2 regions of the Streptomyces sp. NPDC093795 genome follow, and region 2 is predicted to be linked to the other one. Evidence: riboswitches for the same ligand, from Rfam matches in the RefSeq annotation. Region 2 holds a riboswitch; the other holds the start of a gene.
The links. Region 2 has a riboswitch for S-adenosylmethionine ahead of thrC (threonine synthase). Riboswitches for the same ligand answer to the same signal wherever they lie in the genome.
Positions count from the first base shown of each region.

Region 1: linked by a shared signal. The riboswitch ahead of ACIRB7_RS27110 (aminotransferase class V-fold PLP-dependent enzyme) and the one ahead of thrC (threonine synthase) in region 2 are both predicted to bind S-adenosylmethionine.

Region 1 covers NZ_JBIWIO010000011.1:92,706-97,042, forward strand. Annotated here, with positions in the region: gene ACIRB7_RS27100 (cytochrome bc complex cytochrome b subunit) at 1-179, shown strand, start outside; gene trpD (anthranilate phosphoribosyltransferase) at 313-1,377, shown strand; SAM riboswitch class IV at 1,463-1,579, shown strand; gene ACIRB7_RS27110 (aminotransferase class V-fold PLP-dependent enzyme) at 1,834-3,255, shown strand; gene ACIRB7_RS27115 (Lrp/AsnC family transcriptional regulator) at 3,327-3,608, opposite strand; gene ACIRB7_RS27120 (rhomboid family intramembrane serine protease) at 3,605-4,337, opposite strand, start outside.
Region 2 covers NZ_JBIWIO010000001.1:875,730-880,066, reverse strand. Annotated here, with positions in the region: gene ACIRB7_RS04240 (hypothetical protein) at 1-181, opposite strand, end outside; gene ACIRB7_RS04235 (glucosyl-3-phosphoglycerate synthase) at 220-1,161, opposite strand; SAM riboswitch class I at 1,282-1,427, shown strand; gene thrC (threonine synthase) at 1,445-2,749, shown strand; gene ACIRB7_RS04225 (MoaD/ThiS family protein) at 2,792-3,070, shown strand; gene ACIRB7_RS04220 (cold-shock protein) at 3,495-3,698, shown strand; gene groL (chaperonin GroEL) at 4,007-4,337, shown strand, end outside.

The DNA.
Region 1 (4,337 bases), on a different contig from region 2:
AGTACGAGGCCGCGGCGCTTCCGCCGGCGGTCGACGAGAACGGCGTGGAGCGCAAGACCGGTCGCATGGAGAAGCTCCGGATCAAGCTCAACAAGGGCTACTACGGCGACGACAACCAGATCGCCAAGCCCACGGTCGAGGAGTACAAGGAGATCCAGGACGGCCACGGCCACCACTGATCACCCTGAACACCTGACCTCCTGAAGGTCGCCACGGCGAGAGCCCCGTCCATTCGATGGACGGGGCTCTTTGCCGTCCCCCGGGGTCGATAGGGTGGCCCTCGTACCCGTCACGTGACGACCAGGAGCTGCCATGAGCGCTGCGACCCCCGCTGGAGGACCTACGTCGGCGGGCCGCTCCTGGCCCGTCGTGCTGGAGGGCCTGCTGACCGGCCGCGACCAGAGCGCCGAGGACACCGCCTGGGCGATGGACCGGATCCTGCGCGGCGAGGCCACCGACGCCCAGATCGCCGGCTTCGCGGTCGCCCTGCGTGCCAAGGGCGAGACCGTGGAGGAGATCTCCGGGCTCGTCCGCACCATGTACGAGCACGCCAACACGATCGAGGTGCCCGGCCCCTCCGTCGACATCGTCGGCACCGGAGGCGACGGCGCCAAGACCGTCAACATCTCGACCATGTCCGCGATCGTCGTCGCCGGCACCGGCGCCAAGGTCGTCAAGCACGGCAACCGGGCCGCGTCCTCGGCCTCCGGCGCCTCCGACGTCCTGGAGAAACTCGGCGTCAACCTGGAGCTGACCCCGCGGCGGGTCGCCGAGGTCGCGGAGGAAGCCGGGATCACCTTCTGCTTCGCGGTGAAGTTCCACCCGGCGCTGCGTCATGTCGCCGCGGCCCGCAAGGAACTCGGCATCCGGACCACCTTCAACTTCCTCGGTCCGCTCACCAACCCCGCCCGGGTCCGGGCCCAGGCCACCGGTGTCGCCGACGCCCGGATGGCTCCGATCATGGCCGGGGTGCTCGCCGAGCGCGGTTCCTCCGCGCTCGTCTTCCGCGGCGACGACGGGCTCGACGAGCTGACCACCACCGCCACCTCGCGGGTCTGGGTGGTCCGCGACGGCTCGGTGCGGGAGGAGGCCTTCGACCCCCGGGATGTCGGCATCGACCTCGTACCGGTGGAGGCGCTGCGCGGCGCGGACGCCTCGTTCAACGCGGACGTCGCCCGCCGGCTGCTCGCCGGGGAGACGGGTCCGGTACGGGACGCGGTGCTGCTCAACTCGGCGGCGGCGCTGACCGCGCTCGCACCGGGGGAGGGCACCCTCGTGGAGCAGATCCGTACCGGCATCGAGCAGGCCGCGGAGGCGATCGACTCCGGCCAGGCCCGCCGGGCCCTGGAGCGCTGGATCGCGGTCAGCAACGCGTAGGACCAGTCCCGCCGCCGTACGACCCCGGTCCAGCATGCGGACCGGGGTCTTGCGCTTCGGCGATCATGTGGCAGGATGCTCTACAGGTCACGAGTGACAGCGTTTTGGCCCCGGCTTGCTGTCCGGCAACCCTCCGTCCGTGGCGGGGTGCCCCGGGTGATGACCAGGCCGTAGGCAGCGAGGTCTACGGCAAGCGCGGACCCCTCGAACACCAGGGGTCCTGGTCTCTCGAGGAGCTTTTTCCGTGAGCAAGCGAATGCGATAGGGCGAGTCCGCCCCTTCTTCACCCCTCGGAACAGGGTCTCTTCCGCGTACCCGGCGTACCTGCGTACCCACGCACCCACACGTACCCGTGCGCGTCCCCGTCGTCTCCGAGGCATCACCCGTACCCCGCCGTCTCCGGCCGCGTACGGGATCACCGAAGCCATTCCGCACCGCCCGCCGGGAGATACCGCCATGTCCGCACACCCCCACGCCGCCGCCACCACCGCCGCCACCACCGCCGAGACCACCGCCGAGACCACCGCCGAGTCCGCCGACGCCTGCTGCGCCGCCCCGCTGCCCGTCCTCGGCCGGGACGTCACCGTCCCGCTCGTCACCGGCGGCGAGGTGACCTACGCGGCGCTCGACTACGCGGCCAGCGCCCCGGCCCTCCAGCGGGTGTGGGACGACGTCGCCGCGTACGCCCCCTACTACGGCAGCGTCCACCGCGGCGCCGGCTACCTCTCCCAGCTCTCCACCGACCTCTTCGAGAACAGCCGCGTCACCGTCGCCGAGTTCCTCGACTGCCGCCCCGGCGACCAGGTCGTCTTCACCCGCTCCACCACCGACTCGCTCAACCTGCTCGCCGCGACGCTCCCCGCCGGTTGCGAGGTCTTCGTCTTCGAGACCGAGCACCACGCCTCGCTGCTTCCGTGGCAGGACGCCCGCGTGACCTACCTCAACGCGCCGCGCACCCCCGAGCAGGCCGTCGCGACCCTGGAGCGCGCCCTCGCCGACCGCGACCCTCACGGCCCCGCCCTCGTCTGCGTCACCGGCGCCTCCAACGTCACCGGTGAGCTGTGGCCGGTGAAGGAACTCGCCGCCGCCGCACACGCCCACGGCGCCCGGATCGTGCTCGACGCCGCCCAGCTCGCCCCCCACCACCCCGTCTCCGTCCAGGAGCTCGACGTGGACTGGATCGCCTTCTCCGGACACAAGCTGTACGCGCCCTTCGGCTCCGGTGTCCTGGCGGGCCGCGCCGACTGGCTCCAGGACGCCGAGCCCTACCTCGCGGGCGGCGGCGCCTCCCGCAAGGTGGCGCGCCGGGCGGACGGCGGCGTGGACGTGGAGTGGCACACCACGGCGGCCCGGCACGAGGCCGGCTCCCCGAACGTCATCGGCGTGTACTCCATCGCCTCCGCCTGCAAGGCGCTCACCGAGGCCGGCTTCGACAGCCTCGTCGCACGCGAGCGGCACCTGATCGCCACGGTCCGCGAGGGCCTCGCCGAGGTCCCCGAGGTCAGGGTGCTCTCGCTGTTCGGCGACGACGCCCCCCGGGTCGGCGTCATCTCCTTCGTCGTGGAGGGCTGGAACAGCTCCCACTTCGCCGCCGCGCTCTCCGCCGAGTACGGCATCGGCGTCCGCGACGGACTCTTCTGCGCCCACCCGCTGGTCCGCACGCTCCTCGGCAGCGACCCGGGGACCCAGGGCGAGTGCGGCGCCCCCGAGGCCGCGCCCGGCGAGAAGTCCCTCAACGCCATCCGGGTGAGCTTCGGCGCCGGTACGCCCGACGAGCACGTGGAGCGGTTCGTCGGCGCCGTGAAGGAGCTCGTCCGCGACGGCGCCCGGTGGAACTACCGCACCGAGGACGGCCGCTGCGTCCCCGACCGCGGCTGAGCACTCACTCGTACGGGTGAAGGGGGCCTCCCGACCGGGAGGCCCCCTTCACTCATGGGTCGTGCGCGGCCTCAGGACTCCAGACCGATGGCGAACGCCGCCTCCAGGTCGTGCTGGGAGTACGTACGGAAGGCGACGTGGGTGTCCGTGGCCTCGACGCCCGGGATCTTGCTGATGCTGCCGGGGATCACGTCCGCCAGGTCGTCGTGGCGCGGCACCCGGACCATGGCGATCAGGTCGTACGTACCGGTCACCGAGAAGACCTCGCTGACGCTGTCGAGCGCGGCGATCGACTCGGCGATCTCGGGGATGCGGTCCACGCTGGTCTTGATGAGCACGATCGCGGTGATCACGGCTGGCTTTCTCCCTCGGTCGCCGCGGTTTGGGCTTTCACTCTATCCCCACCCCGGTAGCGCCCCCAGGCGTAGAGGAAGCCGACGGAGAAGCCCACCACATGGGCCAGATAGGCGACACCGGGACCGGCGCCCGCCGCCCGCGCGGCCAGCCACTGGAGCACGAACCAGAAGATCAGCACGATCCAGGCGGGGAAGCGCAGCGGCAGGAAGAAGAGGAACGGGAAGAGGCTGGTGACCCGGGCCCGCGGGAAGAGGAAGAGAAACGCCCCCAGCACCCCTGAGATCGCCCCCGACGCCCCGACGAGCGTCTGCTCGCTGTGCGCGTGCGCCGCCGCGTACCCGAGGAGCGCGAGGTAGCCGGTGCCCAGGTAGAAGAGGGCGAACCCGAAGGCGCCCATGCGTTCCTCGGTCATCGCCCCGAAGACGTACAGGAAGAGCATGTTCCCGAGCAGGTGGAGCCAGCTGCCGTGGACGAAGAGCGCGGTCAGCGGGGTGAGCAGGGCGCGCGGCTCACCGCTCATCAGCTCGGCGGGAATGACGCCCCAGCGGCGGAAGTACGTGCCCTGCGCCGCGAGCAGCTGCTCCCCGGCGCCGTGCACCGGATTGAGTCCCGAGACCGGACTGACCAGGAAGAGGAGGCAGCAGGCGGCGATCAGTCCGTAGGTCACCGTGGGTCCGCCGCGGGCGCCGCGCCAGGCACCGAGGGCCGCTCCTCGCCAATCGATC
Region 2 (4,337 bases):
CCATGACCGTGTCGCCGATCGTGGTGAAGTCGCCGTACAGGGACTCGTCGTACCGCTTGCCGAAGGGCTCGACCACGTCCGCCGCGGCCGGTCCCGCCGTGGTGAGCGCGAGCGAGCCCGAGCCCGCCATCAGCACGACGGCCGCGAGCACCTTGCCCAGGTGATGTTGTCTGAAGCGCATAAAAGGGCAATGTAGGCAAAACACATCATCATGGGGCGTTACGCCACGCGGCGGCGCGCGTACTCCACGATCTCGGCCATCGGCGGCCGCTCCTCCGTGTCCACGGCGTACGTCCGCGGGGTGAACCCCGACTCGCCCCGCTCGAACTGGGTCAGCAGCGGCCGCACCAGATGCCCCCGCGACAGCCGCAGCTGCGCCGTCCGGTAGATCGCCGCCGCCATCCGGCCGAGCGCCTGCCCGTCCTGGTGCCGGTGCTTGCGCACCCCCACGTCCACCTGCGCGAGCGCGTCGAGGCCCACCGTGTGCAGGGCGTCGACGAGCAGCCCCAGCTCCACTCCGTAACCGACGGGGAAGGGCAGCCGTTCGAGCAGCGAGCGGCGCGCCGCGTACTCGCCGCCGAGCGGCTGCACGAAGCCGGCCAGCTGCGGCCAGTGCAGGTTGAGCAGCGGGCGCGCCACCAGCTCCGTGACGCGGCCTCCCTGACCAGGGGCGTCGCCGAGGGGTCGGTCGTACATCGCCTTCACGAAGTCCACGTCCGGGTCCGTGAGCAGCGGGCCCACGATCCCCGTCACGAAGTCCGCGGAGAAGTCCCGCAGATCCGCGTCCACGAAGCAGACGACGTCCCCGCTCGTCACCATCAGTGAGCGCCACAGGACCTCGCCCTTGCCCGGCACCGCCGGGATCCGGGGGAGGATCGCGTCCCGCGCGACCACCCGCGCCCCGGCCGCGGCCGCCACCTCCGCCGTACGGTCCGTGGAGCCCGAGTCGATCACCACCAGCTCGTCGACGAGCGGCACCGACTCGCTCATCAGCTCGCGCCGGATGACGGAGACGATGTCCCCGACCGTCGCCTCCTCGTTGAGCGCGGGCAGCACCACGCTGACCCTCGTCCCCCGCTTGGCGGCGAGAACCCGCTCAAGCGGACGGTCGGCCACGGACCAGGACCGCCGGTCCAGCCAGCGCTCCACCTCTTCCAGCACGTGATCTCCATCTCGCGGTTCGGACGACCATCTCAACCGTCCATGCCTTCGGTTACAGTCTTGAACAACGCGGATGCCCGATGCATGTCGGGGTGCCGCCCGCGTTACACAACCGAATACCGCTCATCCAGAGGGGCAGAGGGAAACGGCCCGTTGAAGCCCCGGCAACCCTCCAGTCGGTTACTTGTCCTCCAGGCGAGGTCCCCGACTAGGGAAGGTGCCAAATCCGTCTCATGGCGAAAAATTCGTCATGGGAAAGATGAGGAGAAAGGGCCTCCCCTCCATGGCTGTACAGACCGCCACCCCCGCGACCTCCGCGAACACCGCGAGCACCGTCGACCTCGGTCCCGCGTCCGGGCTTTCCTGTCGCGAATGCGGTGAAGTCTTCGCACTCGGTCCGATCTTCGCCTGCGAGCTCTGTTTCGGACCTCTCGAAGTCGCGTACGAGCTCCCCACCGGCGACCCCGAGGCGCTGCGCAAGCAGATCGAGGCCGGCCCCGCCAACATCTGGCGCTACGCCCCTCTGCTGCCCGTCCCCGCCGACGTCGCCGACAAGCCGAACCTGAACCCGGGCTGGACCAAGCTCGTCCAGGCCGACAACCTCGCCCGCGAGATCGGCGTCGCCCCCGGCAAGCTCTTCGTCAAGGACGACTCCGGCAACCCGACCCACTCCTTCAAGGACCGGGTCGTCGCCCAGGCCATCGAGGCCGCCCGCGCCTTCGGCTTCACCACCCTCTCCTGCTCCTCCACCGGCAACCTGGCCGGCGCCGTCGGCGCCGCCGCCGCCCGCGCCGGCTTCCGCTCCTGCGTGTTCATCCCGCACGACCTGGAGCAGGGCAAGGTCGTCATGGCCGGTGTCTACGGCGGTGACCTCGTCGCCATCGAGGGCAACTACGACGACGTCAACCGCTTCTGCTCGGAGCTCATCGGCGACCCGCTCGGCGAGGGCTGGGGCTTCGTGAACGTCAACCTCCGCCCGTACTACGGCGAGGGCTCCAAGACGCTCGCGTACGAGATCTGCGAGCAGCTCGGCTGGGTCATCCCCGACCAGCTCGTCATCCCGATCGCCTCCGGCTCCCAGCTCACCAAGATCGACAAGGGGCTCCAGGAGCTCATCAAGCTGGGCCTCGTCGAGGACAAGCCGTACAAGATCTTCGGCGCCCAGGCCGAGGGCTGCTCCCCGGTCTCCGTCGCCTTCAAGGCCGGCCACGACGTCGTCCGCCCGCAGAAGCCGAACACGATCGCCAAGTCGCTCGCCATCGGCAACCCGGCCGACGGCCCGTACGTCCTCGACATCGCCCGCCGCACCGGCGGCGCCGTGGAGGACGTGAACGACGAGCAGGTCGTCGACGCGATCAAGCTGCTCGCGCAGACCGAGGGCATCTTCGCCGAGACCGCGGGCGGCGTGACCGTCGGCGTCGCGAAGAAGCTCGTCGAGAACGGGCTGATCGACCCGAACCTCACCACCGTCGTCCTCAACACCGGCGACGGACTCAAGACCCTGGACGCGGTGGCCGACACCTCTCAGGCGACCGTCACCATCCGCCCGAGCCTGGACGCGTTCCGCGACGCCGGCCTGGCGCTCTGAGCCGGCCCGCTTTCCTGGCCCACTGAAAGGTTACGAAGACACATGGCCGTGAACGTCCGCATCCCCACCATCCTCCGCACGTACACGGGTGGGCAGTCCGAGGTCCAGGCCGAGGGCGCGACCCTCGCCGAGGTCATCGCGGACCTGGAGAAGAACCACACGGGCATCGCCGCCCGCGTCCTGGACGACCAGGGCAAGCTGCGCCGCTTCGTCAACGTGTACGTCAACGACGACGACGTGCGCTTCGAGCAGGGCCTGGAGACGGCGACGCCGGCGGGCGCGGGCGTCTCGATCATCCCGGCGGTCGCCGGCGGCTGCTGAGCGCCGGGGCCGCTGAGTCCTCTCGGCTGTCCCGTCTTTCTCGAAGATCTCGAATTGCCCCTTCCGCGCCATAAAGCGGAGGGGGCAATTCTGCATGGTTGAGCGGGGTAGAGTTGGGGAAGTCCCCTCCGCTGCTCATGCCGGACGCATATGAGAATGCGTCCCCGCGCGACAAGAAGCAGCCAAAGTGTGTGCGCCTTGTGTACCTTCTGCGTACTTTGCCGGGCCCGACTTGCCCTGGAATTAAAGGGATTCTCCCCGATTCACCTTTCCGTGACGCCCAGAAATCTCGCTCGATTGACCTGTTGCAGAGGGCAGTTGGGCAGATACATTCAGCCGCGGTCGACGCGTTCCGGCGCAGGGTCTGACCCGGGACCCGCGAAGTGCGGGCCCCGCGCAAGGGCCAGTAATAGGGGAGTTAGGCATGGCTCAGGGCACCGTCAAGTGGTTCAACGCGGAGAAGGGCTACGGCTTCATCGCGGTCGACGGTGGTGCGGATGTTTTCGTCCACTACAGCGCGATCCAGATGGATGGTTACCGCAGCCTCGAAGAGGGACAGCGAGTCGAGTTCGAGATCTCGCAGGGCCAGAAGGGTCCGCAGGCGGACATGGTCAAGCTCGCCGTCTGAGCGCGGCGCGATCGGCCACCGACGCAACGCCGTCGAGGGGCCCGCATCCCTGAGGGGATACGGGCCCCTCGTGCGTTCCCGGGGGCGTCGACCCTTCTCGAAAACCGAGAGTCGCTTGCACTCGCATGGGTCGAGTGCTAATCATTGGCGTTAGCACTCGGCACGTGAGAGTGCTACGAGGATCGGGCACGACGAGGTCGCCGGCCGGGTGGGGCAAGGAACCACACGGAGCTCCGGAGGCCGTCCGTCGCGGGCGTCGGCGCGGTCCTGGAGCGTTATCCACCCCATGTCCGGGAGGACCACTTCACATGGCCAAGATCATCGCGTTCGACGAGGAGGCCCGGCGCGGTCTCGAGCGCGGCATGAACCAGCTCGCTGACGCCGTCAAGGTCACCCTCGGCCCCAAGGGTCGCAACGTCGTCCTCGAGAAGAAGTGGGGCGCCCCCACGATCACCAACGATGGTGTCTCCATCGCCAAGGAGATCGAGCTCGAGGACCCGTACGAGAAGATCGGCGCCGAGCTGGTCAAGGAAGTCGCCAAGAAGACGGACGACGTCGCCGGCGACGGTACGACCACCGCCACCGTTCTCGCCCAGGCGCTCGTCCGCGAGGGCCTCCGCAACGTCGCCGCCGGTGCCA